One region of the Pantoea sp. PvP021 genome, then DNA from elsewhere that is predicted to be linked to it. Evidence: riboswitches for the same ligand, from Rfam matches in the RefSeq annotation. Region 1 holds a riboswitch; each other region holds the start of a gene.
The links. Region 1 has a riboswitch for thiamine pyrophosphate ahead of ACVKSX_RS09910 (FAD-dependent oxidoreductase). Riboswitches for the same ligand answer to the same signal wherever they lie in the genome.

Region 1 (7,712 bases):
CGCACTGGCGTTGGCTGCGGGTGTCGTGAGTGGTTCGATGCTCTGGGCGCTGCTGGCCGCCTGCGGTGTGCTGACCGTGCTGGCAACCTTCGCTCAGTTGCTGATCGTGTTAAAAATTGGCGGAGGGTTATATCTGTTATGGCTGGCGTTTAAAGCCGGCAAATCTGCGTTACGCCGCACTGAGGCCAGCGATTTTAAAGCCAGCGATGAGCGGGTCGCGTATGGCAGACTGTTTCGTCAGGGGATACTGATGCATATCGGCAACCCCAAAGCGATTCTTACCTGGGTGGCCATTATGTCGTTTGCACTGAAGCCGGATGTGATCGCCGCCACGCTGCCGATAATCATCTGCGGCTGTGCGGTGATTTGCGTGGTTGTGTTCGGCGGCTATGCTCTGCTGTTCTCAACCGCTGTGATGAGCGCATTTTACCGTCGCATTCGCCGCGGACTCGATGCGCTATTAGCCTGCTGCTTTGCGCTGGCAGGGCTGAAACTGGTATTCAGCCGCAGTTAATACTGATGAAGGTGTACGAGGGGTTATCCGCTTCTGGCTCAAATCCGCAAAAGATCATGCAATGAGCCGGAGCGGCATTAAAGTGACAGGGAGCCGGTAGCGCTTCTGCAGCCCCTTACTTTAACACCACTATGATCAGGCAAGTAGTCAGACAAACCAGGAATCTGAGTGAACAGGATGATGAAATGAAAGGCGCATGTCTGTGTGAAACCGTTGCTTTCGAAATATCAGTAACCCCCACGCGCTATTACCGTTGTCACTGTTCTTTGTGCAGAAAACAGAGCGGAACCGGCTATAACCTGGCAACGATCGTAAAAGAGAGTGACTTTAGCTGGGTTTCTGGTGAGAGCCAGATCGCGTCATGGCGCAAACCCACCGGTTATCGCAACGATTTTTGCGCCAGCTGTGGCTCCACAGTGCCTAACCGGTTGCGTGGCAGGCCTTATATCTGGCTTCCGGTTGGTTTACTCAGTGAGCCTGCCGATATGCAGTGCACTGGTGATTATTGTACTGATGACGCCATGCCCTGGGACACAATCCGTTCCGAGACAAATCATGCCGGGCCGGTAGAATCGCTGGACTCTCTTCTGACGAGCTTAATGCTTTTTGATTGATGGCAGTGATGCTTCTTTGTTATTCAAAAAGTTACTGAGTCAAAGCGACCCTATTAACGGAAAACAGACGTTATTCCGGCAGCCTGTATTCATCGATCATTATTCGTTAGCTGTAATCCCCAGTAGTCAGAACAGGCTTTAACATCGCGGGGAGAAGGAAGCAGAAGTTTTGGCAGTCTGACCTGGTCGTAAAGCTTTTTATGGCGCTTTCGATTTTGCGGGGCAGTACGGATAATATATTTCAGCATCTCCATGCTCATCGGCTCTCTGCCCATCCCCAGGCCGCCAATACGCGGCGTGGATGAATAACATCTGCGAATGTAGCGCAGAAGTGCCACTGTCACTTTTACATCCAGCAGAATTAAGCCTGTGGCACGCGCGAATCGTTCTTCAATGCATTTGGTGTAATTACCCTCCATCACCCATCTTTCCTGACTCACCGCCTCAGCATGCAAACGAAGAAATTCTGCCGGTGCTCTGGGCACCCATTGACTGTCCTGAATATGGTGAAGCTGATCCAGATGAACTGCTGGTAGATCTGTTTTGCGAGCAATGGCCTCAGCTAAGGTCGATTTTCCGCTGTTCGATGGACCCATAATACAAATGCGTGGCCCAAGCGCGTCTAATGGAAGTGCACTATTCACAACGTTTCCTCTGAATTAACCCTGTCTGAAATGGATAAATGCGTACTGCTCTGAAACTTTCCTGTGCATTCCGTAAAGTCTGAAACGCTGCCGGGAGCCGTTGGCTGGTCAGCCTGGGGATTCTGAACCTTTTCTGGATCAAAGTCAGGCCGCAGCGGCGATGATAGCCAGACTTGCCCTGAGACGTCTTAACCCAGGCAGCAATAAGATTTCGGTAAAGATTGGTTACATTTTGCCGATAAATTGTTCAACCAATCAAACCGTAGAGGGCATTATGGGGTTAATCAATGGCGTGACAACAGAGGTGGCAAGAGGATATTTAGCCACGCTCACCGTAACAAACAGATCTGAGAACACGACTAAAGAAACTATTACCGGAAAAGAATTACCTGCCAGTGTGGTGGTGATCTCATCCGAGGCAAGAGCGCGCCTGGTGCAGGCTATCGCTGAGCCCATTACGGCAGAGCAGCAGGCTAAAAATTCAGAGGAACTGGCAAAGACAAAGTCATCCGGTCAGGGACCGTCCGTTAACCTCGGATATGCGTTATTCAACGATCCTTACACCAGCTGGGACGCCAGAACATTTACTCCGCTTCTGAGTATGACGGCTGCTAATACGCAGACCGCTATGGATGAGTTTGCCGCTGCACTCCATGAGGTGCTGGCTGAAGGCCGTGTGGGCCGTAATCAGTATGATAATTCGGATACCTCGGAAGCCATGGCGCTGACCCTGACGCAGTCTAAGCTCCATAAACTGATAGAAAAATATGTCTCCGGCGATAACCAGAAGCAGGCGAATAAGATTGCTGATGAGATGATAAGCGTCAAAGTCGCCATTCGTGAACGTCAGACGTTGCTGGGAGCACAGGATACGCTGGCGTTAGCCATACGTCATGGAACACGCGACATGCAGGAGAGCGCACGTGACTATCTAAGCCAGGTTATGAGCGCAACCGCACGGCCACAGGTGGAGCTGGCCGGGATGATGGAAGCCATGAAGTCGGGCCGTGATATGGACTCTGTCTTCAGCACCTTTGCCGATTTGATTCGTGCCACGCCGAATCCTGACAACAAAGCACAGCCCTCGATTGATGGCGCACTCAGTCAACTGGAGGTTTATCGCCAGCAGTGGCAGGCGTTCACTGAAAAATACGCTTCTTAATGTTCTTATGATCCTGCAGGCAGCACCTCCGTCCCGGCGAAGCAATTTGCCTGAAAGCGGCGTCTGCAGGATCTCCTCCTGACGTTACGCAGTCAGGCGCTGCGCTGAGAGACTGTTAATCCCACGCGCTGTCAGCACTCCACCCTGATAGTGACCCTCTGCCAGAAACCACCGATACCGCCCTGGACAAAAAGCACAGATTACACATTTACAAATTTAAATGTGTAAATATAATGTCGCCTCTTCACACATCAGAGGATTTTTTGTCATGCCGTCACTTTTTACCCCCTTGAGTCTGGGCGACCTTCAGCTTCGTAACCGCATTGTACTGCCGCCACTGACGCGTTGCCGCAGTGAACAACCGGGCAACATTCCCGGCGAGATGATGGTGGAGTACTACCGCCAGCGTTCCAGCGCGGGACTGATGATCACCGAAGGCACCCAGATTGAGCCTCGCGGGCAGGGCTATGCATGGACGCCGGGGATCCACAGCGAAGCGCAGATCGCAGGCTGGAAAAAGGTTACAGAGGCAGTACATCAGCAAGGGGCCACGATTTTCTGCCAGCTCTGGCATGTTGGCCGCGTGTCGCATAATGAACTGCAGCCGGGCAAGCAGGCACCCGTTGCCCCTTCAGCCATCGCAGCCGATAACGTCCGGGTATTTATTGAAACCGGACCCGACGCCGGCATATTGACCGCACCCAGCGAGCCACGCGCACTGACTACATCGGAAGTTAAAGAGATTGTAGAGCTTTACCGACGCGCGGCGGAGAATGCCAAAGCGGCCGGTTTCGACGGTGTGGAACTGCATTCCGCCAACGGGTATCTGATTAACCAGTTTATTTCTGAGCACACCAACTTCCGTACGGATGAATATGGCGGCTCTGCTGAGAATCGTCTGCGCTTCCTGCGAGAAGTCGTTGAGGCGGTCAGCTCGGTATTTGGCAGCCACCGCGTTGGCGTCAGATTTGCGCCTCTGTTTACCAGTACCGACGAAGAGCGCGTCTATCTCGGTCTGGTTGAAAGTGATCCACACGCGACCTACATCCGCGCAGCAGCCCTGCTGAACGAGCTGGAAGTTGGCTATCTCTCCATTGCTGAAGCCGACTGGGACAACAGCCCGGAGATGCCAGAGAGCTTCCGTGTCGCGCTGCGGGAAACATTCCGCTCTCCGATCATCTACTCGGGTCGCTACACGGCTGAAAAAGCGCAGCATGTGCTGGAAAAAGGCTGGGGCGATCTGTTTGGTTTTGGCCGCTCATTTATCGCTAATCCCGATTTGCCCGCGCGGATTAAATCAGGATATCCGCTGAATGAGGTCGATCACGCCTCCCTGTATGGCGGCACTGAGAAAGGCTATACTGACTATCCATTTTATCCATCCTGATATTCTGTGAGGCGGCATGTCCCCCGAAAATGCCCTGAAGTTACTGTCCAACCCGACCAGAGTGGCAGTGCTGAAGTGGCTTAAAAATCCTGACGAAGCGTTTGCGGGCTATACCCAGCTCTATCCCTTCGATCAGTATGGCGTCTGTGCCAGCCTCATACAGGACAAGGCGGGCTTATCACAGCCCGCCACCTCGTTATGCCTGAAAGCACTTCACAATGCGGGGCTGGTTGAAGCCAGCAAAGTCGGGAAATGGACTTACTATCGCCGCGCCGAACCGCGCATTCGTGAAATAACCGATGCGGTAACCCAATCGCTGCAGGCGCTTTAAAAGCGACGGCGTACAGGGTAATGTAGATGTCAGCGCCATCCTTCTGAGGGTGACTTCACCGAACGCATTAACTCAGGGTCAGAAAATGTTTATGTCAGTTCTGTCTTTCACAACCGTCACCACCACCGCCTCTGGCGGCGGCGTGAGCGACTCTGTGACAGGCACCTGACACAACTGATTCTCACTCCCCGCCGAACCGGACGGGGAGCTGTTCTCCGTTCTTAAAACTGAATGGAGACACGTCATGGTTACATCTGAAAGTGCACTTTTAATTATCGACATGCAGCATGGCCTTTTTAATGGTCCCGAGGCTCCCTTCGCCGCAAATTCGATCTTGTCGACCATCTCACTTCTCATTACTAAAGCTCGGGCTTCTGCCGTCCCCCTCTTTTTCGCACGCCATATCGGCCCTGATGATTCCCCTTTTAATGAGCAAAGCCCGCTGACGCGCCTGATCCCGGAATTGCAGGTTAACCCGCAGAGTGATGTCGTCTTCACCAAAAGATATCCCAGCTGTTTCAGGGATACTGGCCTGCAGCTTCAGCTGAGGCAAAAGGGCATTAAGCAACTGGTGATTGCGGGGATGAAAACGGAGTTCTGCGTTGATACTACCTGTCGGGCAGCCCCGGAGCTGGGTTTTAACGTCGTACTGATTTCCGATGCGCACACCACCGTCGATAATCCCTACCTCTCTGCGGAGAAGATTATTGCGCATCACAACCAGACGCTGGCGGGCCCCTTTGTGACGCTGGCAACCGCAACTGACTGGCATTTCGGTTCTGCCGGTTAAGTCCGATTTTCTGACCCGGTTCCATGCAGTCTGCTTGACGAAGCTGTCTGCTTAACTTACAACTAAACCCGTCAGGGGAGTCTCGCCAGAGAGACTGAGAGGCTAATAGCGCACCGCGCGGCTTAGCGACCCTTAGAACCTGACCCAGTTGATACTGGCGTAGGAAGACGGGTATCTCATCAGATACTTGCCGCAGGGGCGCATTCGCAACGTTCCTGCCTTTTCCCTCTGTATCACGGGTCTTCGTTAACGGATAACGAGGCCAAATTGAAAAATCTCATCCTGAATCTTTCTTTTCCTGTCCGGTGGACACCATGAGCCGCTGGTCGGTGCTCGGCAGCGGCGTTGCCGGGCTTTGTGTCGCCACGCTGCTGCTGGAGCGGGGAGAAACGGTCGAAGTTATTACTCAGCCTGACTGCCGTGCGGCCTCGCACTGGGCGGGCGGCATGCTCGCGCCCTGGTGTGAAGCAGAAAGCGCACCGCCACAGGTGATCGAATGGGGCCAGCACGCGGCCAGCTGGTGGGCGAAACGCGTTGATGGCGTGGAACAGCAGGGCACGCTGGTGGTTGCTCCGCCGCGTGACAGCCGCGAACTGACGCGCTTCGCCAGCATGACGCAGCAGCATCAGTGGGTCTCTCCCGGTGACATTGAACCCGCACTGGAAAACCGCTTTGCCCGCGGCCTGTTTTTCGCCGCAGAGGCGCATCTCGATCCGCGCCGCGCCTTGCAGCAACTGCGCGACAAACTGCAACAGGCTGGCGTCCCCTTTCACAGCGGTAAACCCGGCGGCAAAATCATCGACTGCCGTGGCATCCACGCCACCGATCGGCAGCCCGCCCTGCGCGCCGTGCGGGGCGAAATGGTGATCCTGCACACATCCGACGTACAACTCTCCCGTCCTGTCCGGCTGCTGCACCCGCGCTTTCCCTGCTATCTGGTGCCGCGTGCCGGGGGCCACTTCATGCTGGGAGCCACCATGGTGGAAAGCCACGACAGCAGCCCGATCAGCGCCCGGGCGATGATGGAATTGCTCAGCGCCGCTTACAGCCTGCATCCGGCGCTTGCCGAAGCGCGGATCGTGGAGAGCGGCACCGGTCTGCGTCCTGCTTACCGGCAGAACCTGCCGGAAGTCCGCTACGAAAATGGCCGTTTCTCACTTAACGGCCTGTACCGCCACGGCTTTTTGCTGGCCCCGATCATGGCTGAAAAACTTATGCTGCAACTGACTCAGGAGATAACTCATGCGCGTTGAACTGAATGGACGCACGATTGAAACCGGCGCAACGACGCTGGCGGAGCTTATGGCGGAGCAGCAGATCGATCCGCGGACCGTCGCCACCGCGCTGAACGGGGAGTTTGTACCGCGTAGCCGCTATGCCAGCCAGCAACTTGAGGCGGGCAACCAGCTCGAAATCCTGTCACCGATGCAGGGAGGTTAACCATGTTCTATCAATTTACTCCGCAATCCCGATTTCTGCTCGGCACGGCCGGTTATCCGTCACCGGACATTCTGCATCAGGCGATCAACGCGTCAGGCGCGGAGATTATTACCGTCAGCCTGCGGCGGGAAGGCAGTGAAGGCGGCGCTTTCCGCACGCTGCTGCAACAGCTCAACAAACGTATTCTGCCGAATACGGCAGGCTGCCACACGGTGAAAGAGGCGGTGACGACGGCGCAGATGGCGCGTGAACTGTTCGACACACCGTGGATCAAGCTGGAGGTGATTGGCCATGCCGACACGCTGCAGCCCGATCCTTTTGCCCTGGTTGAGGCCGCACGGATTCTCTGCGCTGACGGGTTCCAGGTGTTTCCCTACACTACGGAAGATCTGATTGTCGGCGAAAAATTGCTGGAAGCGGGCTGTGAAGTGCTGATGCCCTGGGGCGCGCCGATCGGCTCCGGCCAGGGGCTGCGTAATATCGAGGGGCTGCGCGCTATGCGTGCGTGGTTTAAAGATGTGCCGTTGATTATTGATGCGGGCATTGGCGCACCTGGCCAGGCGGCTCAGGCGATGGAGATGGGTTTTGATGGCGTGCTGCTCAACACGGCGGTGGCAAAAGCGCGCGATCCGGTGCGCATGGCCGGTGCCTTTGCTGCTGCGATCCACGGCGGACACGAAGCGTTTCAGGCGGGATTGATGGAGCAGCGCGACATGGCGTCTGCCTCTACGCCTATTTTTGGTCTGGCACAATTCAGTTAAGGAGCAGCGATGGAGCGTTATCAGCGACAGACGATGTTGCCAGAGATTGGTGAAGCGGGGCAGCAGCGG
Region 2 (7,712 bases), 230 kb from region 1:
GGCACTTTTGTCCCCGGATGAAGCCCGGGATAAGGTGCTGGAAAGATTCGTTAATCTCGCCAGCCAGGTGCTGGGTATTTCTGGCAGCTTCATTTCAATTATTGACGATCATAACCAATATATTAAAGCGTCCCGCAACTTCGATCTTAAGCAATCGACCCGTGATGAATCTCTTTGCCGCCACGTCATTGATGGTGAGGGACATCTGGTGGTGTATGACACGTTACTGGATGAGCGCTTTGTCACGCACCCGTTTGTGAAAGGCGATCCGCATATTCGTTTCTACGCCGGTGTCTCGCTGCAGAACCTCGACGGCGCGGTGCTGGGCACGCTCTGCGTCACCGACACCCAGCCACATCCCTTTAGTGATGAGAAACTCGCTACGCTGCGCTCACTGGCTACGCTGGTCACCTCATTTCTGGATGCCTGGAACAATGCGGGTTTTGCCGACGTCATTACGCACCTGCCGAATCGCCCACGTCTGATTCGTGATATTCAGCAACTGACCCTTGTCGCACCAGAGAGCCGCTTCCGCCTGATTCTTATCGACTGCCTCGACATCATTCGCGCCTATGAGCTTTCCCGTGCGGTGGGCATTGCGCCGATGGAGAAACTGCTAAAGCAGATGGCGCAGGATGTCGCTCACCGGCTCAATCTTCCGGAGAATGAAACGCTCTATACTTTCGCCCCAGGCCGTTTTGCCATTGTTCAGCCCTACTCGGGTCGTTATACCGCACATAACATGATCGACCTGTTTAAGGGCATGAAGGCCGATCTGGCGGAAAATATCACGCTCGACCTGGATGTCTTTACCGGTGAAACAGAGTTTGTACCGGGCCAGATGGATGCCAATGAAACGGTGCGTCAGGCCGTGAGCGCGCTGCATGAGGCGGTGGATGAGAACATCAGTGCAATGTGTTTTGAAGAGAGTTACGACTCGCGGCGCACCGATGACTTTATGATCATGAACGATCTGGCTCAGGCGCTGAATAAAGACGAAGAGCTTTACCTGGCCTGGCAGCCTAAAGTGTGTCTCAAAAGCGGTAAAACGGTCGGGCTGGAGGCGCTGATCCGCTGGAATCATCCTGAGCGGGGCGAGCTTTTCCCTTCAGAATTCATTCCGTTAGCGGGTAAAACCAACCTGATTTCCGATCTGACCAACTGGGTTATCGATCACACCATTGAGCAGCTTGCGCGCTGGGATCGCGAATACGATCTGATTCCGGTTTCGATCAACGTCAGCGAACGCGACTTCGCAAAGCCCGATTTTGCCGATCGGCTGGTGGCAAAATTAGCGGCGGCTCAGTTACCCAATTCTATTCTGGGCATTGAGTGCCTGGAGAATGAACTGATCACCAAAACCAATGTGGCGATCAGCGGGCTGGAAGCGCTGAAATCACACGGCTTTGTGATCTCGCTGGATGATTTCGGTACTGGCTACAGCAACATCAGCTATCTGCAGGATATCCCGCTGGATGTGATCAAGATCGACCGATCCCTGATCTCGCGTATGGGTGAAGATGACGCATCAAAAATCATCGTCAGATGCATTATTCAGATGCTGAAAGAGCTGAACTACACCGTGCTGGCTGAGGGCGTTGAGACGGAAGCCACCCTGACGTTGCTGAAAACTTACGGTTGCGATCAAATCCAGGGCTACTTCTTTTCAAAACCGCTGCCAGCCAGCGATATTGAACACTGGCTTTATCAGAAGTGATGCCAGGAAAATGGCCCGCAGCGATCGTTGCGGGCTCTCTTATTACTCACTGCCGGTGGCGTAGCGCTCAACCGGCGTGATGCTTTTAATCAGCTTGTTATCAAACAGAAATTGCTCGTAAGCCTGATAGCGTGCGCGATCCAGTTTTGCCGGATCGGCGGCAAACAGCGGCAGGGTGGCACGCCATGCCTGATGATTCAGCGGCGTGTTCAGCTCCGGATGCGCGCGGGCAAAGGCCTGCCAGCTCTCCTCCGGGTGCGCCTGCAACTGCGCATTACCCTTCTTCAGTGCCCGCAAAAACTTTTTGATTTTCTCCGAGTGTGCCTCATCACGGTTGGCGACGATGATCAGTTCGTCATAGGCCGGAACACCATAATCCTCGACGTTGAAGACTACCGGTTTTTTACCGTGCTGTTTCATCTCCAGCGCTTCGATATTGCGATAGCCGCCGATAACCGCATCCACTTGCCCGGTCATCAGGGCGCTGGTGAGCTGGAAATTGACGTTAACCAGCTTAACCTGATCGGCTTTAACGCCATCATGGTTCAGCATGGTCGCCAGCGTCGCCTGTTCAATGCCACTGACGGAATAGCCGATGCGTTTCCCTTTTAAATCGGCTGGTTTTTTTACCGTTTCGTCTAACGTCATCAGCGTATTCAGCGGACTGTTAATCAACGTCCCCACACGCATCAAGGGCAATCCCTGATCGGCGAAGAAATGCAGCTGCGGCTGATAGGTAATCGCTAAGTCCGCCTGCTTTGCTGCCACCAGACGCGGCGGCAGCGCCGGATCGGAAGGCGGCACAATGTTAACCTCCAGCCCTTCTGCCGCAAACGCGCCGGTCTGCTGGGCCACCATAATTGGCGCATGATCGGGATTGATATACCAGTCGAGCACCAGTGTCAGTTTCTCCATCGCCTGAGCCTGTGTGGCTAAGGTGGCGCTGAACAGCAGGGTAAACAGAGGCATTTTTGTCATGGGTTTTCTCATTGGTTTAGTCATTAATGTGTCTCGGGTGCCCAGGTAATCAGGCGGCGCAGCAGGTTGTCGAGGGTCAGCCACAGGGCCAGCGTCATCAGCACCAGAATAAACAAGGCGGCGAAACAGAGGTCGCTCTGCATCCGGGCGTTGGCATTCAGCATCACGTAGCCCAGCCCCTCGGCCGAGCCGACCCATTCACCGATGATTGCGCCTATTGGCGCGACGGCTGCCGCCATCCGCAATCCTGAGCCCAGGGCGGGCAGCGCGGCTAACAGCCGGACATGGCGCAGTTGCGCTGCAGGTGATGCGCCCAGCGTGCGAGCCAGATCGAGATAGCCGGGCGTGACGCGACGCAGGCCATCAAAAAAGGCGGAGGTCACCGGGAAGAAGATTACCAGGACGGCCATCGCGACTTTGGCGCCCATGCCGAAACCAAACCAGAGCACCAGCAGCGGCGCCAGGGCAAAAACCGGAATCGCCTGGCTGGTGATCACCAGCGGCATCATCCAGCGCTGCAGCCACGGTGAAAAGGTCATGCCCAGCGCCAGCACGCTCCCCAGCAGCACGCCGAGGGCCATGCCGCTGACGATCTCGGTCAGGGTAATCAAAGTGTGATGGCCGAGATAACCTGCGTTTTGCCACAGTGCGATGGTGACCGCAGCGGGTGAGGGCAGCAGAAAGGCCGGAACCGAACTCAGTGTGGCGAGCCACCACAGCGCAATCAGTCCGGCAAACAGCATCACTCCACGGTGAAGACTGGCAAAACCTTTGTGTAATCTCATCCCGCAATCCTGCTCAGCTGCTTCAGCAATGCGGCCTGACTCTGCAATACCTGTATGTCGTCTGCAGCCCGCGGTGGCTGACCCGCCAGGGGCGGGCAGGTTTCAATTCCCGCAGAACCGATCACCAGCATGTGGTGACTGAGCCGACAGGCTTCGGCGGCGTCATGGGTAATCAGTAGCACGGTGTGTCCGACCAGCACTTCTGCGGCCAGCGTCTGGATCTGAGCGCGGGTGAGGGCATCCAGTGCGGAGAAGGGCTCATCCATCAGCACAACGGGCTGACGGGTGTAGAGGGTGCGGGCCAGCGCGGCGCGCTGACGCATCCCGCCAGAAAGAGTCGCGGGTCGCGCATTTGCAGAATGGCTCAGACCTACCCGCATCATCAGATGCTGCGCCCAGTCGCGATCGGCCCTTTCACCTCTCAGGCGGCTGGCGAGACAGACATTTTGTTCAACCGTGAGCCACGGATAGAGCAGATCCTGTTGCCCCATCCAGGCGATGCGTCCGGTCAGTGGCAGGCCGTCGCTGCCGCTGACCTGCCCGGCGGTGGGTGGCGTCAGACCAGCAATGACCCGCATCAGGCTGCTTTTTCCGACGCCGCTGGCACCCAGTAAAGCGGTAAAAGCACCGCCCGCGATCTCCAGATCAAGCTGGCTGAAGAGTGGCTGCTGGCCATAATTCAGGCTGAGCTGGCGAATTGAAATGCCTGGCGGCACCGGATGGCACGGCAGGTTCATGAGCTGATCCGCTGGGCGGCAGCATGGTTGAGACCCATCTGCCAGAAAGCGGCTTCCAGCCGGGTTGCAGTGGTAAAAATCTCCGCCAGCGGGTTAAACCGGTGTTCACCGGCGCGCTGCCGGGCCAGGGTTTCAAACAGTGAAAGTGAGGAGCGAACGCCAGCCAGATAGGCTTCGTCGCCGTAATTTTCTATCCATGCCGCGTAAGGGTTCCCCTCAAAGCGGGTTGCGGGATCATGCAGTAGTGTCAGGCCAATTTCAGCGTAACCGGCAACGCACGGCATCAGCGCGGTCAGCAGCTCCAGCGCATCCCCGGTGTGACCCACGTCCAGCACGTAGCGGGTGTAGTTGAGCGTTTCCACTGCCTCGGGTTCACTCGCCATAGCCGCCTCGCTGATACCCCATTGCTGGCAGTAAGCCAGGTGAAGTGGCAGTTCGCTGACGATGGCGTTAAGCGATGCCGTTGCGCTGCGTAAGGCTGCTGGCTCGGAAAGTTTGCTGATCAGCAAGCCCCAGGCACGGGCGAAGTGCAGCAGAAACAGAAAATCCTGGGTGAGATAGTGGCGGAAGGCGGCGGATGGCAGGGTGCCCTGACCGAGTTGCCGCACAAAATCGTGCCCGATATAGGCGTGCCATTGACTGCCCGCCTGCTGGCGCAGACGACCATAAAAGCCGGTGTCGAAAAGCGGATGTGACATAGGATCTCCAGTAACAGGGAGATCCGGGCATACGGTCTGGAACAGGGAATGTTGCAGGAGATGACGCAGAAAATCTGCCGACCCGTCCCTTCGCTGGCATGACCCAGATCAGGTTCAAAGGGTTCGGCTTACGCCATCTCAGCCCATTACAGGACACCCCTCGGAGACATTGGTTATACGATAATTACTGCCGGAGTACAACGGCAGAAATAAGCGTTCTGTTCCGGCGTTGCTGTCGCGCCAGTAACAGCATGACGATAGCTTTTAAGTGACGTTGTCACTCAAGATCCGCACCATTACTGGCAATGACTTTTTTGTACCACCAGAAGGATTTCTTCCGCGTGCGCGCCAGCGTGCCGTTACCCAGGTCGTCGCGGTCAACATAGACAAATCCGTAGCGCTTGCTCATTTCACCCGTTGAGGCGGCAACCAGATCGATACAGCCCCAGCTGGTGTAACCCATCACTGGCACGCCATCCTCGATCGCGTCGCCCATGGCGCGGATATGTTCGCGCAGATAGCTGATGCGGTAATCATCGTTGATCTCGCCATTTGATTCGATCTCATCGCGCGCGCCCAGGCCATTCTCCACCAGAAACAGCGGCTTCTGATAGCGGTCATACATCATATTCATCGTGATGCGTAAGCCGAGCGGATCGATACCCCAGCCCCACTCACTGCGCGGTACATGGGGATTGGTCAGGGATTTCACCACATTGGCGGCGCTGCTGTTCTGCTCGTTCATCTCGGCCGAGGCGCAACGTGAGGCGTAGTAGCTGAACGAGACAAAATCGACGCTGTTTTTCAGAATGTCGTCATCGCCGTCAGCGATCTCAAGCGTCACACCTTTTTCACGGAATACGCGGGCGGCGTAGGCCGGATAGGCCCCACGCGCCTGCACGTCAATAAAGAACAGGTTTTCGCGATCCTTTTCCAGCGCAGCCCAGACATCTTCCGGCTTGCTCGACCAGGGATAGAAGTTGCCGCCTGCCAGCATGCAGCCGACCTGGTTCATCGGATTCACTTCATGCGCGATGCGCGTCACCAGCGCGCTGGCGACCAGTTCATGATGGGCCGCCTGATACTTTACCTGATCCTTGTTCTCACCGGGTTCGAACACCAGACCGGCGCCGGAAAAGGGGCTGTGCAGCAGGATATTAATCTCATTGAAGGTCAGCCAGTATTTCACCAGGCCATCAAACGCCTCAAAGCAGCTGCGGGCATAGCGGGCAAAAAAGTCGACCATTTTGCGATTGCGCCACGAGCCATATTCAGTCACCAGATGCATCGGCACATCAAAGTGACAGAGCGTGACCAGCGGTTCGATATTATATTTCCGGCACTCCTCAAAGACCGCGCGGTAAAAGGCGATGCCTTGCGGATTGGGCGTCAGTTCATCGCCATTGGGATAGAGACGGCTCCAGGCAATCGACGTGCGGAACACGCTGAACCCCATCTCCGCCATCAGCGCAATGTCTTCCGGATAGCGGTGATAAAAATCGATGGCTTCATGGCTGGGATAAAATTCATCGTCACGCAGGGTAAAACGCTTTTCCAGACCGAGTTTGACCGGCATACGGTGCAGGCCATGTGGAATCATGTCGACGGTGGTTAAGCCCTTTCCGCCTTCACGAAAGCCGCCTTCACTCTGGTTGGCGGCCAGTGCGCCGCCCCATAAAAATCCTTGCGGAAACCTTGAATCAGACATGCAATCCTCTTTTCCGGGTCAGCGTGACCCTTTCCTTTAGTGGCTATTAATCGCGTTAGCGCGTTCGGTAACGGGCGCAGGTTGCGTTGCGCTTTCGGGTGCGGTGTTGGTTTCGGGCTCGGTTTCAGGAATATCTTCAAAACCTAACAGCAGCGTCAGCACAAATGACAGCACCACAGACAACACCATGACCGCACCGACCCAGACAATACTCATGGGATTGGTGGGATCGAAGAACTGTACGCTGGTAAACAGGCCGGGAGAGGCCATGGAGTGGCTGGCCAGCCCGCCAATGCCCGCGACCGCGCCACAGATAAAACCACTGATCAGACAGGCGATCAGCGGTCGTTTTAAACGGACCGCAACGCCATACAGCGCCGGTTCTGAAATGCCGGCAATAATCGCTGATGCCGCCGCTGCCAGCGCGGTCTGGCGCAGTTCACGGTTTTTGGTCCGGAACGCCACCGCCAGCGACGATCCCCCCAGCGAGAGGTTGGCACCAATCTCTGACGGCATCACCATGCCCTCTTTGCCGGTTTCGGCAATGGTCTGGATGATGGTGGGGGTGAACACCCGATGCATCCCGGTCATCACCAGCAGCGGCCAGATTGCGCCCATAATCGCGACGGAAAGCCAGCCAAGATAGCCATGCACGGTGTAGACCAGCGCGGAGATGCCGCTGCCGATCCAGATACCAATCGGACCAATCAGCACAATCGCGATGGGTGCCGCAATCAGCACAATCAGCATCGGTTTCAGGAAGTTTTTAGTGACGGCAGGGGTAATACGATCCACGCCGCGCTCGATGTGCGACAGGATCCAGGTCATCACCAGCGCCGGGATTACGGTGTAGGTATATTTCACCGCGGTCACCGGGATGTAAGCAAATTCCACCGCCTGACCCTGTGCCGCTTTCGCCATCAGTTCAACAAAGTTGGGATGAACCAGTACACCGGCAATGGCGATCGCCAGCGACATGTTCGTTTTGAATTTCAGCGCCGCAGAGGCGGCCACCATGATCGGCAGGAAGAAGAATGCGCCATCGCCAATCACGTTGAGGATGACCAGCGTTGATGAGCCTTTCTCAAA
Region 3 (7,712 bases), on a different contig from region 1:
ACTGATCGGCATATTCCCGCGCCAGCGCAAACAGCTGAGGCATCGAGACGCTGGCCAGCGCCGACAGCAGCACGCCCAGCGTCAGCAAGGTCAGATAGTGGCGGGTAAAAGCAAACAGCAGCGCATTGACCAGCGCCATCAGGCAGCAAAAGAGAATGATATGACGACGATCGCCGACGCTGTCAGAACGCTTTGCCACCAGCATGCTCACCACGATACCGGCCACCGCATTGATGGTGAAAAACAGTCCGACCCAGAAGGGCCGCGCCTGCACCTCGCGCGTCAGAAACAGGCTGAGCGTCGGCGCCTGCAGTGCGCCCGCGATGCCCAGCATGAACGAGGCGACCATAAAAGCGAGGTAAACCGGATTGATGCGGCGCTGCCGCGTTAACAGCGATTTCATACCGAAATCCCTTACAGAACAAACAGAGGGGAAAAAGAAGGGTAGACGATACCGCGCAACATGAAAAAAGCCAGCAGAGATCATCTGCTGGCGGTGTAAATGCACCCTACTCAGAAAAGCACTCCGCTGAACAGCGAAGTCAGGGTCGAACGCCATTCAGTGCTGAATGCCTCCCGCTCTTCCCATAACGTAAAGTTTGCTCTTAAAATAGGGCAAGAAAAACAGAGCGCTTTTCATCGGGAGTTCCTCTTTTATGTCCTCATCACGTCTGAAGCAGCAGTTCATTCGCCTGTGGCAGAGCTGTCAGGGGCAAACGCAGGAGATTACCCTTAGCGAACTGGCTGACCTGCTGCACTGCTCGCGCCGCCATATGCGCAATCTGCTCAACCGGATGCAGGCCGCGGGCTGGCTAATCTGGCAGGCGGAAGCCGGACGCGGCAAGCGTTCACAGCTTACCTTCTGCTATACCGGACTGGCTTTGCAGCAGCAACGTGCCGAGGATTTGCTGGAGCAGGATCGCATCGATCAGCTGGTCCAGCTGGTGGGCGATAAAAATCAGGTACGGCAGATGATCGCCGCGCATCTGGGCCGCAGTTTCCGTCAGGGCAAGCATATCCTGCGGGTGCTCTACTATCGTCCGCTGCTCAATCTGCTGCCCGGTTCGCCGCTGCGGCGCTCCGAAACCCACATTGCGCGACAGATTTTCAACGGCCTGACGCGGATAAATGAGGAAAACGGGGAAATCGAGCCCGATATTGCGCACCACTGGCAGCAGACTTCCCCGCTTCACTGGCGCTTCTTTCTGCGTCCGGCGATTCGCTTTCATCACGGCAGAGAACTGGAGATGGAGGATGTGCTGGCCACGCTTGAGCGTCAGCGCCCTCATCCGCTCTTTTCCCATATCGAGCAGATCGACTCGCCCGCGCCCTGGACGCTGGATATCCGCTTAAGCCAGCCCGATGAAGGGTTGCCCTGGCTGCTGGGCAGCGTCAGTGCGATGATCCTGCCGCGCGAATGGCCGACGCTGCACGATTTTGCCCGCCAGCCCGTTGGCACCGGTCCTTACCGGGTGATCCGCAATCAGGAGAGTCAGCTGAAGATCGAAGCGTTTGATGACTATTTTGGTTTTCGCGCCCTGATTGATGATGTCTCTATCTGGGTACTGCCCGACATCAGCGATGAGCTGGTCTATGCCGGTGTCCGCCTGCAGGGCGACGGAGCCGATGAGGTTCAGGAGGAGAGCCGTCTTGAAGAGGGCTGCTACTATCTGCTGTTCGACCAGCGTTCAGAACAGGGACGCAACGAGGCGGTCCGGCGCTGGGTCAGCTACCTGTTTAATCCTATCGCCCTGCTCAATCACGCCGGTGTCGGCTACCAGCGCTACTGGTTTCCGGCGTATGGCCTGCTGCCGCGCTGGCATCACCGGCGCGACCTGACGCCAGTGGAAAAACCGCCCGGCTTAACCCACCTGACGCTGACCTGGTACAGCCAGCACGTGGAGCATGAAGGCATCGCTAACGCGCTGCGTCCGCTGCTGGCAGAGCATGGCGTCACGCTGGAGACCCGCGAGATCAGCTACGAAAGCTGGTATCAGGGCGAAGCGGAAAGTGATATCTGGCTTGGCAGCGTGAACTTTACCCTGCCGCTGAATTACTCTCTGTTTGCGCAGCTTTATGAGATCCCGTTGCTGCATCACTGTCTGCCGATCGACTGGCACAGCGATGCGGCCCGCTGGCGCGAGAAAACGCTGCCGCTGGCCGAATGGAGTAAACAGTTAGTCGAAGAAGCGGGTCTTCATCCGCTGTTTCACCACTGGCTGCTGCTTGAAGGTCAGCGCAGCATGCGCGGCGTTCGGATGAATACGCTGGGCTGGTTTGATTTTAAATCCGCCTGGTTCGCGCCACCCGCGCTGTGAGGCTTTCGCCCCGGCGCTGAAATGACTAGAATGTGACGTTCTCAACGGGGTGCCGCCTGTCACCAGCAAGCAGCTGAGAGATACCCGTCGAACCTGATTCGGTTAATACCGACGTAGGGATTTGGGAGGCCTCTGTGCTCAGATCCTTTGCGACTCATCCCCTATTCTCCTGAAGGAGCGCAAAGTGTTAAACAAAGTTCTGCCGGTGCTGCTGTTACTCTCCGCCCCCGTTCTGGCGGCTAAGCCGGTTCTCACGGTCTACACCTACGACTCCTTCTCCGCTGACTGGGGCCCTGGCCCGGCGGTTAAAAAAGCCTTCGAGGCGCAGTGCAACTGCGAGCTGAAATTCGTCACGCTGGAAGATGGCGTGTCGCTGCTGAACCGCGTGCGCATGGAAGGGAAAAACAGCAAAGCCGATCTGGTACTGGGGCTGGATAACAATCTGGTACAGGCGGCGCAGAAAACCGGTCTGTTTGCCGAAAGTCAGGTCGATTCCTCGACATTAAAACTGCCCGGCGGCTGGCACAACACCACTTTCGTGCCGTTTGATTATGGCTACTTCGCGTTTGTCTATGACAAAACCCGGCTGAAGAATCCGCCAAAAAGCCTGAAAGAGCTGGTCGACAGCCCGGAGAAGTGGCGGGTGATCTACGAAGATCCCCGTACCAGCACCCCCGGCTTAGGTCTGCTGTTGTGGATGCAGAAAGTCTATGGCGATCAGGCACCGCAGGCGTGGCAAAAGCTGGCGCAGAAAACCGTGACGGTGACCAAAGGCTGGAGTGAAGCCTATGGCCTGTTCCTCAAGGGCGAAGGCGATCTGGTGCTGAGCTACACCACCTCACCGGCTTACCACATCATCGAAGAGAAAAAAGAGAACTATGCCGCCGCGCCGTTTGCAGAGGGCCACTATCTGCAGGTTGAAGTTGCCGCGCAGTTAGCCAGCAGCAAACAGCCGGCGCTGGCACAGCAATTCATGAAGTTTATGGTGTCACCCGACTTCCAGCGCACTATCCCGACCGGTAACTGGATGTACCCGGTAATCGACACGCCGCTGCCTGCCGGTTTTAGCGCGCTCACTGTGCCCGCCACCGCCCTGCAGTTCTCGCCGGAAGAGGTTGCCAGCCAGCGTTCAGGCTGGATCAGCCAGTGGCAACGCGCCGTCAGCCGCTGATGCCGCGCTGGCTTATCCCCGGTTCGCTCGCCACGCTGCTGTTAATCAGCGTGGCGCTGCTGGCCTTCGGTGCACTCTGGAGCGCCGCGCCAGAGAATGACTGGCGCAGCGTGCTGCAGGATGATTACCTGCATCACGTTATCGCCTTCTCTTTTGGTCAGGCGCTGCTCTCCGCGCTGTTGTCGCTGCTGCCGGCGATACCGCTGGCGCGCGCGCTCTATCGACGCCGTTTCCCTGGCCGTCAGCTGCTGCTGCGTCTGTGCGCCATGACCCTGGTACTGCCGGTGCTGGTGGCGGTATTTGGTCTGCTCACCGTCTATGGTCGTGTCGGCTGGCTGGCGCAGCTGTGCCAGCTGGCAGGGATTGATTACCACTTCTCTCCCTACGGTCTGTCGGGCATTTTGCTGGCGCACGTCTTCTTTAACCTGCCGCTGGCGACCCGCCTGATGCTGCAGGCGCTGGAGAGCATTCCGGCGGAACAGCGTCAGCTGGCGGCACAGCTCGACCTGCGCGGCTGGCACCATTTTCGTCTGCTGGAGTGGCCATGGCTGCGGCGTCAGCTGCTGCCGACCGGCGCGCTGATCTTCATGCTCTGTTTCGCCAGCTTTGCTACCGTGCTCTCACTGGGCGGCGGCCCGCAGGCGACGACCATCGAGCTGGCGATTTTCCAGGCGCTGAGTTATGACTACGATCCGGGGCGCGCTGCACTGCTGGCGCTGATCCAACTTGGCTGCTGCGTGACGCTGGTGCTGCTCAGCCAGCGCTTCAGCAAAGCGATTCCCGCCGGAACCAGCCAGCTGAATGGCTGGCGCGATCCGCAGGATTCGCGCGGGGCGCAGCTGGTTGATGCGCTGCTGATCCTGCTGGCGCTGATCCTGCTGCTGCCCCCGCTGGCGGCGGTCATCATCGATGGTCTGCACGGCGGACTGCGCGGCGCGCTGGCGCAGCCTGCACTCTGGCAGGCGACGTTTACCTCACTGCGCATCGCCACCGGCGCCGGTCTGCTCTGTGTGGTGCTGACCATGATGCTGCTGTGGAGCAGCCGCGAGCTGCGCCTGCGTCAGCGCCCGGCGGCGGCAACCCTTATCGACACCAGCGGCATGCTGATTCTGGCGATGCCAGGCATCGTGCTCGCCACCGGCTTTTTCCTGTTGTTTAACGCCACCATTGGTCTGCCGGCGTCGGCGGACGGGCTGGTGATCTTCACCAATGCGCTGATCGCCATTCCCTATGCGCTGAAAGTGCTGGAGAACCCGATGCGTGACGTCGCGGAGCGTTACGGCAGACTCTGTGATTCGCTGGATATCCACGGCTGGAACCGGCTGCGGCTGATTGAACTGCGGGCGCTGAAACGTCCGCTGGCCCAGGCGCTGGCCTTTGCCTGCGTGCTGTCGATCGGTGATTTTGGCGTGGTGGCGCTGTTTGGTACTGCCGATTTCCGCACCCTGCCGTTCTACCTTTATCAACAGATCGGTGCCTATCGCGGTGCTGACGGTGCAGTGACCGCGCTGCTGCTGCTGCTGCTCTGTTTGTTGCTGTTCACCCTGATGGAAAAATTACCAGGCCGCCATGCTGACACTGAATAACCTCACGTACCTTTATCAGCATCTGCCGATGCGCTTTAGTCTCAAAGCCACCCGCGGCGAGCGCATCGCGATCCTCGGCCCCAGCGGGGCCGGTAAAAGCACCCTGCTGAGCCTGATTGCCGGTTTCCTGCCGGTGAAACAGGGCACCCTGATGATTGACGGCCAGGAGCACACCCACAGCGTGCCGGCCAGACGGCCGGTTTCGATGCTGTTTCAGGAGAACAACCTGTTTCCGCACCTCAGCGTGCAGCAGAACATGGCGCTGGGATTGCACCCCGGACTGAAGCTGAGCGCCGGGCAGCGCCAGCAGCTTGCAGCGCTGGCCGATCAGGTGGGATTAGGCGATCTGCTGACGCGCCTGCCGGGCGAGCTGTCAGGCGGACAGCGACAGCGCGTGGCGCTGGCACGCTGTCTGCTACGTGACCGTCCGGTGCTGCTGCTGGATGAGCCTTTTTCTGCGCTGGATCCCGCGCTGCGCGGAGAGATGCTGCAACTGGTGCGTTCGGTGTGTGAAGCGCGCAGCATCACGCTGCTGATGGTGTCGCACAGTCTGGAAGATGCCCAGCAGATTGCGCCGCGCAGCGTGGTGATTGTGGATGGCCGGGTTTACTGGGATGGCGAGACCCGACAGTTACTGTCGGGCGACACGCGGGAGGCCGACGTGCTCGGCATCCCGCGTCGTTAAGCGATTCAGGCGAAGAAAACCTGCCACAGCAGATGACGGAAAATGGGCATCATCGGATGGAACTGAATACCGACGAAAGCCGCGACGGCAATCACCAGCCCCAGCGGCCCTGCCCAGCGCAGGCGCTCAGGCGGCAGCCAGGCCGATGCCCAGTCGCGACTCTTGCCGCTGCGCCACCAGCGCCAGCATAACCAGACACCCAGCCAGATCAGCAGTGCTGCGCCGAGTAACAGCCATTTAAAGCTGCCGCCCTGCGCGGCTTTGGGCACATCGATCGCCACACCCGCCAGAATACCGGGCAGCAGATAGAGCGGCGGCCAGAGAATGCAGCCGATAATGTTCGGCGGCAGGAATTTACGCACCGGCAGCTCCAGCATACCGGCCGCCAGCGGGATCAGCGGACGCGTGGGGCCAACAAAGCGTCCGACCAGAATCGTAAACATGCTGTGCTGATGCAGGGCGTGCTCGGTTTTATCCAGCAGGCCTTTATACTTTTGCAGATACTTCCAGCGATGCAGCGGCCCCTGAAATTTCCAGCCGATGCCGTAGGAAACCCAGTCACCAATCAGGCAGCCCGCAAAGCCCGCCGCCCAGGCCGGGTAAAGGCCAAGTTCGCCACTGCCGACCAGCGCGCCCAGACTGGCCATCATCACCGTACCTGGCAGCAACAGCCCGACCAGCGCCAGCGACTCAAGAAACGTCACCAGCGCAACGGCAAACAGCGCCCACTCCAGGGACTGCGTAATCAGTTGTTGAATCCAGGCTTCCATAATCATCCTAAGTAAAAGCAGAAGGCTGGATTGTCCTGAGCCAGCCACACAGCGTCAAGGCAAGAATTGTAGGACAATGTTGACAAAAGCGGGTGGCGGGAACTGTATAAATATCCATGTTATACTGAAGCGGTTTTCTCATCCTGAAATGCTGAGTCCGGAGAACATCTGAATATGCCCCGTGCAGGTTTTCTGCTCACCCGCCACTGGCGCGACAGCCCGCATGGCACCGAAATTATCCTCTGGCTCGCGACCGATGCGGGCGCGCAGCGCGTGGTGCTGCCGGTGCAGGAGTCCGTCGCGTTTATTCCTGAGGAATTTCAGGCGCAGGTCAGCGAATTACTGAAAGATGAACGTCAGTTTCGGATTCAGTCGCTGGCGCTGAAAGATTTTCGGCGTCGCCCGGTTTTCGGCCTCTACTGCCAGCAGAACCGCCAGCTACAGCGCATTGAAAAACGGCTGCGCGAAGAGGGTATTCCGGTCTATGAAGCCGATATCCGTCCGCCGGAGCGCTACCTGATGGAGCGTTTTATTACCGCGCCGGTCTGGTTTGACGGCGAGCAGCGCGGAGACAGCGTGGTCAATGCGCGGCTCAAACCCCATCCCGACTATCGCCCGCCGCTGAAATGGGTCTCGCTGGACATTGAAACCACACAGCATGGCGAGCTTTACTGCATCGGGCTGGAGGGATGCGGTCAGCGCCAGGTCTTTATGCTCGGCCCGGCCAACGGTGATGCCAGCACGCTGGATTTCGAGCTGATCTATCTCGACAGCCGGCCGCAGTTACTTGAAGCGCTGAACCAGTGGTTTGCAGAGCATGATCCGGATGTCTTAATTGGCTGGAACGTCGTGCAGTTTGACCTGCGGGTATTACAAAAGCATGCCGATCGTTACGGCATTCCGCTGCGTCTGGGACGCCAGCAGGCCGCGCTGGAGTGGCGTGAACATGGCTTCAAACCCGGCGTATTTTTCGCTCAGGCCAGTGGCCGGTTGATTATTGATGGTATTGACGCGCTGAAATCGGCGTTCTGGGATTTTCCCTCATTCAGCCTGGAGTCGGTGTCGCAGCAACTGCTGGGAGAAGGAAAAGCGATTGATAATCCCTGGCAGCGTATGGAGGAGATCAACTGGCGTTTTGCCAACGATAAACCGGCGCTGGCGCGCTACAACCTGAAAGACTGC
Region 4 (7,712 bases), on a different contig from region 1:
GGCAGCCACTCTTTCCTGGCCTATCTCGGCTTTCTGGCCGGTTATGAGTACATCAGTGACTGCGTGGCCGATCCCCATTTCCGCGCCGCCGCCCGTTCACTGATGATTGATGAGCAGGCGCCGACGCTGCGTACCCAGGGCGTGGATCTCAACGCCTATGCCGATTCGCTGATCGCCCGTTACGAAAACCGTGCCATTAAACATCGCACATATCAAATCGCCACTGACGGATCGCAAAAATTGCCACAACGCATGCTCGACAGTCTGCGCTGGCATCTGCAGCGCGGTAGCCGCTGCGACCTGCTGCTGCTGGGCGTGGCGGGCTGGATGCGCTATGTCGGCGGCGTCGATGAACAGGGTCAACCGATTGAGATCCGCGATCCGCTGAAAGCCACGCTGGCAGAGACGGTTGCCGGTAGCGAAGAAGGCGAAGCGCGTGTCCGTGCGCTATTGGGTCTGCGCGACATCTTTGGCGAAGATTTAGCGCAGAACGCCGATCTGGTGGCCCGACTGACGACGTATTACCAGCAACTGACGACTCAGGGCGCGCGGGCGACGGTGCAGCAGTGTATCAGCCAGGCATAACAGCCGGTGACAAAGCGCTGGCGCAGACGCAGCGCGCTGATTAGACTGACACTTTCCCATCGCGCTGGCCCCTGCCAGCCGTAATATGGATATTGCTGCATGTCGATCGCCTATACCATTACTACCAGCGAACCGGTAAATCAGCAGATTTACCGGTATCTGCGCAAAGATATCGTCACCTGCGCAATTCAGCCGGGCTCGCTGCTCTCGGAAAAAGAGGTATCCGCGCGCTTCAACGTCTCACGCCAGCCGGTGCGCGAAGCGTTCATCAAGCTGGCCGAAGCCGGACTGGTACAGGTATTGCCGCAGCGTGGCACTTTCGTGCGCAAAATCTCCGCTAAGCGGGTGGCGGATGGCCGCTTTATCCGGGAGGCCGTTGAGGTGTCGGTGGTTCGCCGTGCGGCACTGGAGATTGATGATCCGGCTCTGATGGCGCTGGAGCATAACCTGCAGCTGCAGCGCATGGCCGCTGAGCGGCATGACAGCCAGGCTTTTCTCACTCTGGACGATGAGTTTCATCGCCTGATTGCTGAAAGCATTGACTGTAAGCTGGCCTGGGAAACGGTGGAGAACATCAAAGCGGCCATGGACCGGGTGCGGTTTCTGACGCTGAGTGAAGTCTCTCCACCGGACAAGCTGATTGAGCAGCATGAAGAGATTTTTGCGGCGCTGAAGCGTCATGACGCCGATGCAGCCGAAGCGGCAATGCGTCGTCATCTGCAGGAGATGATCTTCTCTATCACCCCGATTGCCGAGCGTAACAGCGCCTGGTTTGAAGCACCCTGAACCTGAAACCGCCCGCACCACCTGATTACCAGGTCGATGCGGGCCTTCGTCATTACCACCATTGATGAAAATGGTGAACCGGCCCGATACCCTTCCCGACCTCCAGCGAATCCGCCTGCAGCAGCGCCTGCTGTAACCAGTTTTTGGCTTCCCCAATCGTCTCTGCCCAGTCAGCATGACGTGGTCGCAACGCGGCTAAGGCTGCCGACAGCGTACAGCCTGTGCCGTGCGTATGACGGGTATTCACGCGCGGCGTACTGAATCGCTGCTCTGCTGAGTGCGTGATCAGCCAGTCCGGGCTCTCCGCCGCCGCAAGGTGACCGCCCTTCATCAGCACGGCCTGACAGCCCAGTGCCAGCAATGCCCGTCCCTGCTCGCGCATCTCCTCTTCATCTGCCGCAATGGCGCAGTCCAGCAACGCCGCCGCTTCCGGCAGATTAGGCGTGATCAGCGAGACCTGCGGCAATAACAGCTCTCGTACACTGGCTACGGCGTCTGGCGAGAGCAGCGCATCACCACTTTTCGCAACCATGACCGTGTCCAGCACGATAAACGGGATTGCCGCATTGCTCAGCCGGGCCGCAACCTGCTCCACGATAGCCGTTTCTGACAGCATGCCAATTTTTGCGCTGTCGATGCGCACATCACTGAGCACCGAATCGAGCTGGGCGGCCACAAAGTCAGGCGTAATGCGATAAACCGACTGCACGCCGCAGGTGTTCTGTGCCACCAGCGCGGTGATGACGCTGGTGCCATAGGCTCCCAGAGCGGAGAAGGTCTTGAGATCGGCCTGAATCCCTGCGCCGCCGCTGGGATCGGTACCCGCAATCGTCAGAGCGTTAATACGCTTCATGATTACCCTCCAGCGTCCAGAGTGCATCAATAAACGCCGTGGCAAAGCTGCCGGGGCCGGCAGCCTGCGCCGCTGCCTTTTCACCCGCCAGCGCCATCACCTGACAGGCGGCCGCGACATTCATCAGCCGATCGCCAGGCAGAGAGCTGAAACCCGCCACCACTGCCGAGAGGGCGCAGCCGGTCCCGACTACCCGTGTCATTAAGGGGTTTCCACCGTGTACAGCAAGGAGTCGCTGACCATCGGTGGCGTAGTCCACTTCACCGGTGACGACCACCAGCGTGCTCCAGGTTTCCGCGAGCTGTTGGGCCGCATCGAGTGCTGCATCCGCCTGATGCAGCGTGTCGACACCGCGCCCGCCGCTGGCCTGTTGTGCCAGCGCCAGAATCTCTGACGCATTCCCCCGAATCACCGCCGGTTGCTGGTTTAACAACTGCTGGCAGAAGTCACTGCGCAGCGTCAGCGCGCCGACGGCAACCGGATCGAGTGTCCAGGGCGTGCCCGCCTGATTAGCCGCGGTGACGGCAGCCTGCATCGCCTGCTGGCGCTCACGGGTTAAGGTGCCCACGTTAATCAGCAGTGCATCGGCCATGCTACTGAACTGGGCGGCCTCAGCGGCATCGATCACCATCGCCGGTGAGGCATGGAGAGCCAGCAACACGTTGGCGGTGAAGTTCTGGACCACGTCATTGGTCATACAGTGCACCAGCGGTGACTGGCGGCGGAAAGCGTGCAGAATGGGCGCGAAGTGCGCGGCAGAAAGGTGTTGAGATTGATGTGTCATCGTAGCTCCCAACCGGCGAACAAGAAGGCGAATGCGGTCAGGCATCAGACTTCCCTACGCTGGCATTATCCAGTTCAGGTCAGCGGGTTTTTCTCAGCCCTTTCCGTGTGGAAAGCGGCACCCCGAGTCGTATTACGGCTTGCAGCATAGGCAAGCCGCGCAGCGAAAGCAAGCGACTCCCGCCTGGGAAATAATCAGAGCTGAAACAATTCACATGATCCCGATCAACGCCTGAGGGTGCAAAAAAAGGCTTAATGCTGCGGGTTAACGAGATACCTCTTTATAGGTAGCCCCGCTTATTACCCGGATAGGTAATATTTCCCGCAGTGACTCTGGTTATCCCATAATAATTAACCTGCTTGCAGCATCATCGTAAAAAACACTTTATTTCATGGAGTCAGAAAACTCCTGAAGCGGAACTTCATACTATTCAGGATGTATGATGCGATTTTTAGCGCTTATTCCACACCGCCATCGATGGCAGGATATTAATATTGAACGCAGGGGTGCCGTGGCACCCAATGGCAGACAGTACCTCTCCACCTATATCTCCGCCCGTTGCACAGGCTGTGGCGAAATTATTCACCGGATCTATTATCGCGACATCAGCGATCGGCAGGCGCGCCGCTGGTTAGGTTAGCGTCCCGGCAACGGTCATTCCGGACACAGTTCAGGTTAACAGTTAGTTAGCAATTTGTTAGTCTGGTAACTAATCATCGTCTGACCAGACTCTCTCTATGCCACTGCTGTTTGAAAGCTTAAGCCATCAAATTTACCTGTCAGCCCCGCTGTTTATCCTGATCCTGCTGGGGTACTGCCTGACGCGCCTCGGGAAATGGCCCGCCAGCATCAGTGAAGGGATGAACCGCTTTGTGTTTAACGTTGCTCTGCCCTGCATGCTGTTTCGGGTGATGAGCACCTTCTCGCAAAGTCCGCCGGTGGATGCGCGCCTGTTGCTGGCCTTTTTCGGCAGTTGCCTGCTGGTGTTTATCGTGGGACGACTGCTGGCAACAAGGCTGTTTAATCTGGATGGCGTAGCGGCGTCGGTTTTTGCGCTGGGCGGCATCTTTTCCAATAACGTGATGCTGGGGATCCCGGTGGCCACGGTGCTGCTGGGGCCAGAAGCCCTGCCCCCGGTGGCGCTGGTGCTGGTGTTTAACAGCCTGATCCTCTGGACCTTACTGACCGTTTCGGTCGAGTGGGCAAAACAGGGCAGCTTCTCGCTGGAAGGACTCTGGCGCACCCTGCTCGGCGTGCTGAAGAATCCGCTGATCATCGGTATTCTCAGCGGTACAGCCTGGAGCTTTCTGCAACGTCCCTTGCCGCTGCTGGCCGCTGAACCGCTAAAGATGCTGGCCTCACTGGCTGCACCCTTGTCGCTGGTGACGCTGGGCATGAGCCTGGCACACTATCGGGTGCGGGATGGCTTAAAAGAGAGCTATACCATCTGCCTGCTGAAGCTGGTGCTGCAACCGATGACGGTATGGGCTATCGCGTGGCTGACCGATCTGCCGCCGCTGGAGAGTAAAGTGGTGGTGCTGCTGGGATCGATGGCAGTCGGGGTTAACGTCTATCTGATGTCGCAGAAGTTCAATGTCATTACCGGCCCGGCGGCGGCGAGCATGCTCTTTTCTACCGTGTTTGCGGCGGTGACGACGCCAATCTGGATGATGCTGATGACGCTGGCGGGCTATTAACAGGCTAAAAAAAAGCCCCTCAGCAGGCGTGCTGAAGGGCTATTGTCTGGCTAACTAAATGTTACTCAGCCGATTTGGTACGAATCAGATAGTCAAAAGCACTCAGTGAGGCTTTAGCACCTTCGCCGCTGGCGATAATGATCTGCTTGTACGGTACGGTGGTGCAGTCGCCCGCGGCGAACACGCCTTTCAGGCTGGTTTCGCATTTACCATCGATGATGATCTCACCCATTTTGTTGCGCTCAACCGCACCTTCCAGCCATGGGGTATTCGGCAGCAGACCGATCTGAACGAAGATACCGGAGAGCGGCAGCTCATGAGTGGTCTGCGTCGTACGGTCGATATAGTGCAGGCCGGTAACTTTGGTGCCGTCGCCTTTCACTTCGGTGGTCTGGGCGTTCAGAATCACATCCACGTTCTTCAGGCTGCGCAGCTTATCCTGCAGCACCTGATCAGCGCGCATCTCACCGGCAAACTCCAGCAGCGTAACGTGTTCAACGATACCGGCCAGGTCAATAGCGGCTTCCACGCCGGAGTTACCGCCGCCGATCACCGCCGTGCGTTTGCCTTTAAACAGCGGGCCATCGCAGTGTGGGCAGTAGGTCACGCCTTTGGTGCGATACTCTTCTTCACCCGGCACACCCATGTTACGCCAGCGTGCGCCGGTCGCCAGGATGATGCTGCGTGATTTCAATACTGCGCCGGAGGCGGTTTCGATGGCGTGCATTCCGCCCTCTTTCGCTGCCGGGATCAGTTTGATGGCGCTCTGGCTTTCAATGACGTCCACGTTGTAATCATCCACGTGTGCGCGCAGTGAACCGGCCAGTTTTGCCCCTTCGGTTTTCGGTACGGAGATATAGTTTTCGATATCGACCGTGTCCAGCACCTGGCCGCCAAAACGCTCACCCAGCAGGCCGGTACGGATACCTTTACGTGCTGAGTAGATGGCTGCCGCTGCGCCCGCCGGGCCGCTGCCGATAATCAGGACTTCATACGCGTCACGCTTGTTCAGCTCTTCCGCTGCACGTTTGTCGGCATTGGTATCCACTTTGCTGACGATTTCCGCCAGGCTCATGCGACCCTGACCAAACTCTTTACCATTGAGGTAAACCGCTGGCACGCCCATCACGTTACGTTCCTGAATCTCGTTCTGGAACAGGCCACCGTCGATAGCGGTGTGGCTGATGCGCGGGTTAATCACCGCCATCAGGTTCAGCGCCTGTACGACGTCAGGGCAGTTATGGCATGAGAGTGAATAGTAGGTTTCGAAATGGAAGTCGCTGTCCAGCGCGGCAATCTGATCCAGCAGGCTTTGTGCTTCTTTCGACGGATGCCCACCGGTCTGTAACAGTGCCAGCACCAGTGAGGTAAATTCGTGACCCAGAGGTGAACCGGCAAAACGCGGGCCGCTGTTCGAACCTGGGTTGGTGATCAGAAATGAGGGCTTACGCACCTGACGATCGTTCTCTTCGCGGAAGCTGACTTTGTCAGACAAACCGGCGATATCAACCAACAGTTCACGGATCTCGGTTGATTTTGCACCTTCGTCCAGCGTGGCAATCAACTCAACAGGTTTGGTTAATTTCTCAAGGTAAGCCTTGAGCTGGGTTTTCAGATTTGTGTCGAGCATAGTGATATCCTGGTCAAAAAATCGGGTGCCGCAGCACCCGATTGGAGAATGGTCGAAAGGCCGAAGCGGAATTAGATTTTGCCAACCAGGTCCAGAGACGGAGCCAGTGTTGCATCACCTTCTTTCCATTTAGCCGGGCACACTTCACCTGGGTGAGAAGCCACGTACTGAGCCGCTTTCACTTTGCGCAGCAGGTCAGAGGCGTCACGGCCAATGCCTTCAGCAGTGATTTCGATTGCCTGGATAACGCCTTCCGGGTCAACGATAAAGGTACCACGGTCAGCCAGACCTTCGTCTTCGCGCATGATTTCGAAGTTACGGGTCAGCGCGCCAGTCGGGTCACCGATCATCGTGTACTGGATTTTCGCGATGGTGTCAGAAGAACCGTGCCAGGCTTTGTGGGTAAAGTGGGTATCGGTAGAAACGGAGTAGATATCTACGCCCAGTTTCTGGAACTCTTCGTAGTGATCAGCCACGTCGCCCAGCTCGGTCGGGCAGACGAAGGTGAAGTCAGCTGGATAGAAGAAGAACACACTCCATTTACCTTCAACGTCTTTCTCGGTTACGTCGATGAATTCGCCGTTTTTGAATGCTGCGTTTTTGAACGGCTTGATTTTGGTATTGATAATAGACATCTGGTGGCCTCCGTTAAAATATGTGATGCAGGTTACATAATTTCCGGGCCAACATCTAATATGCAGTCGTTATCAATTTGATTAACGAAAGCTATCAAACGCTAAGAGCCTGATGCTCTCTGGCCCGGCAGGCAGTGTACAGCGATTTACGTGACATTTAACCCGCTTTATCTTTTCCGGCCCTCTCCGCGAATCGCTGCTAGTTTTGTAAGACCGGATTAAAAGGGAGCTGACTTGTGGAGATTCGTCCGTTTACTGAAGCCGATCGTCCTTTTCTGCGTACGCTGTTTCTGGCGGCGCGTCGGCATAACTGGCGCTGGCTGGACGGCAGCGAGTGGCAGCTGGAAGATTTTGATGGGGTAATCCTGGGTGAAACCGTGCTGGTCGCGGAAGCTGATGGACAGCGGGTCGGATTTGCCGGCCTGCTGGAGAACGATAACTTCCTGCACAGCCTCTATGTCGATCCTGACTGGCAGGGGCGCGGCGTGGGCAGCGCTTTGCTTAAGGCGGCAGAGGCGCGCTTTACCTCAACCGGTGCGCTAAAGTGCCTGCAGAAGAATAAAGCGGCGCAGGCCTTTTACCTGAAACATGGCTGGAAGATGATTTCACAAGGCGAAGGCGAACATGGCGGCTACGTGCTAATGCACTACCCGCTGGCTTCGCAATATGCCAGCGGGTCGGGTCGTGCTTAGAGCGCGCGGAAGGCGATGTCGCCGGGGATGACTTCGCCCTGCCAGTAAAG

Region 2: it holds a riboswitch for thiamine pyrophosphate, as region 1 does, so the genes downstream of both, ACVKSX_RS11070 (TenA family protein) here and ACVKSX_RS09910 (FAD-dependent oxidoreductase) in region 1, are expected to answer to the same signal.
Region 3: it holds a riboswitch for thiamine pyrophosphate, as region 1 does, so the genes downstream of both, thiB (thiamine ABC transporter substrate binding subunit) here and ACVKSX_RS09910 (FAD-dependent oxidoreductase) in region 1, are expected to answer to the same signal.
Region 4: it holds a riboswitch for thiamine pyrophosphate, as region 1 does, so the genes downstream of both, thiM (hydroxyethylthiazole kinase) here and ACVKSX_RS09910 (FAD-dependent oxidoreductase) in region 1, are expected to answer to the same signal.

Annotation. Positions count from the first base shown of each region.
Region 1 is NZ_JBSRXX010000002.1:172,620-180,331, reverse strand. Features, by position in the region: gene ACVKSX_RS09945 (LysE family translocator) at 1-514, shown strand, start outside; gene ACVKSX_RS09940 (GFA family protein) at 700-1,128, shown strand; gene ACVKSX_RS09935 (P-loop NTPase family protein) at 1,218-1,772, opposite strand; gene ACVKSX_RS09930 (hypothetical protein) at 2,047-2,934, shown strand; gene ACVKSX_RS09925 (alkene reductase) at 3,203-4,321, shown strand; gene ACVKSX_RS09920 (ArsR/SmtB family transcription factor) at 4,338-4,652, shown strand; gene ACVKSX_RS09915 (cysteine hydrolase family protein) at 4,897-5,442, shown strand; TPP riboswitch at 5,506-5,625, shown strand; gene ACVKSX_RS09910 (FAD-dependent oxidoreductase) at 5,757-6,695, shown strand; gene thiS (sulfur carrier protein ThiS) at 6,685-6,882, shown strand; gene ACVKSX_RS09900 (thiazole synthase) at 6,885-7,643, shown strand; gene ACVKSX_RS09895 (HesA/MoeB/ThiF family protein) at 7,653-7,712, shown strand, end outside.
Region 2 is NZ_JBSRXX010000002.1:404,508-412,219, forward strand. Features, by position in the region: gene ACVKSX_RS11050 (sensor domain-containing phosphodiesterase) at 1-1,717, shown strand, start outside; gene ACVKSX_RS11055 (ABC transporter substrate-binding protein) at 1,760-2,695, opposite strand; gene ACVKSX_RS11060 (ABC transporter permease) at 2,719-3,480, opposite strand; gene ACVKSX_RS11065 (ABC transporter ATP-binding protein) at 3,477-4,217, opposite strand; gene ACVKSX_RS11070 (TenA family protein) at 4,214-4,915, opposite strand; TPP riboswitch at 4,984-5,086, opposite strand; gene ACVKSX_RS11075 (6-phospho-beta-glucosidase) at 5,193-6,623, opposite strand; gene ascF (PTS cellobiose/arbutin/salicin transporter subunit IIBC) at 6,660-7,712, opposite strand, start outside.
Region 3 is NZ_JBSRXX010000009.1:893-8,604, forward strand. Features, by position in the region: gene ACVKSX_RS19120 (MFS transporter) at 1-403, opposite strand, end outside; gene sgrR (HTH-type transcriptional regulator SgrR) at 657-2,318, shown strand; TPP riboswitch at 2,354-2,456, shown strand; gene thiB (thiamine ABC transporter substrate binding subunit) at 2,503-3,489, shown strand; gene thiP (thiamine/thiamine pyrophosphate ABC transporter permease ThiP) at 3,465-5,075, shown strand; gene thiQ (thiamine ABC transporter ATP-binding protein ThiQ) at 5,059-5,760, shown strand; gene ACVKSX_RS19145 (DedA family protein) at 5,766-6,530, opposite strand; gene polB (DNA polymerase II) at 6,699-7,712, shown strand, end outside.
Region 4 is NZ_JBSRXX010000001.1:94,145-101,856, reverse strand. Features, by position in the region: gene ACVKSX_RS00365 (mannitol dehydrogenase family protein) at 1-585, shown strand, start outside; gene ACVKSX_RS00360 (GntR family transcriptional regulator) at 685-1,371, shown strand; gene thiD (bifunctional hydroxymethylpyrimidine kinase/phosphomethylpyrimidine kinase) at 1,424-2,224, opposite strand; gene thiM (hydroxyethylthiazole kinase) at 2,211-3,008, opposite strand; TPP riboswitch at 3,043-3,143, opposite strand; gene ACVKSX_RS00345 (hypothetical protein) at 3,451-3,648, shown strand; gene ACVKSX_RS00340 (AEC family transporter) at 3,746-4,705, shown strand; gene ahpF (alkyl hydroperoxide reductase subunit F) at 4,767-6,335, opposite strand; gene ahpC (alkyl hydroperoxide reductase subunit C) at 6,407-6,970, opposite strand; gene ACVKSX_RS00325 (GNAT family N-acetyltransferase) at 7,207-7,662, shown strand; gene apbC (iron-sulfur cluster carrier protein ApbC) at 7,659-7,712, opposite strand, start outside.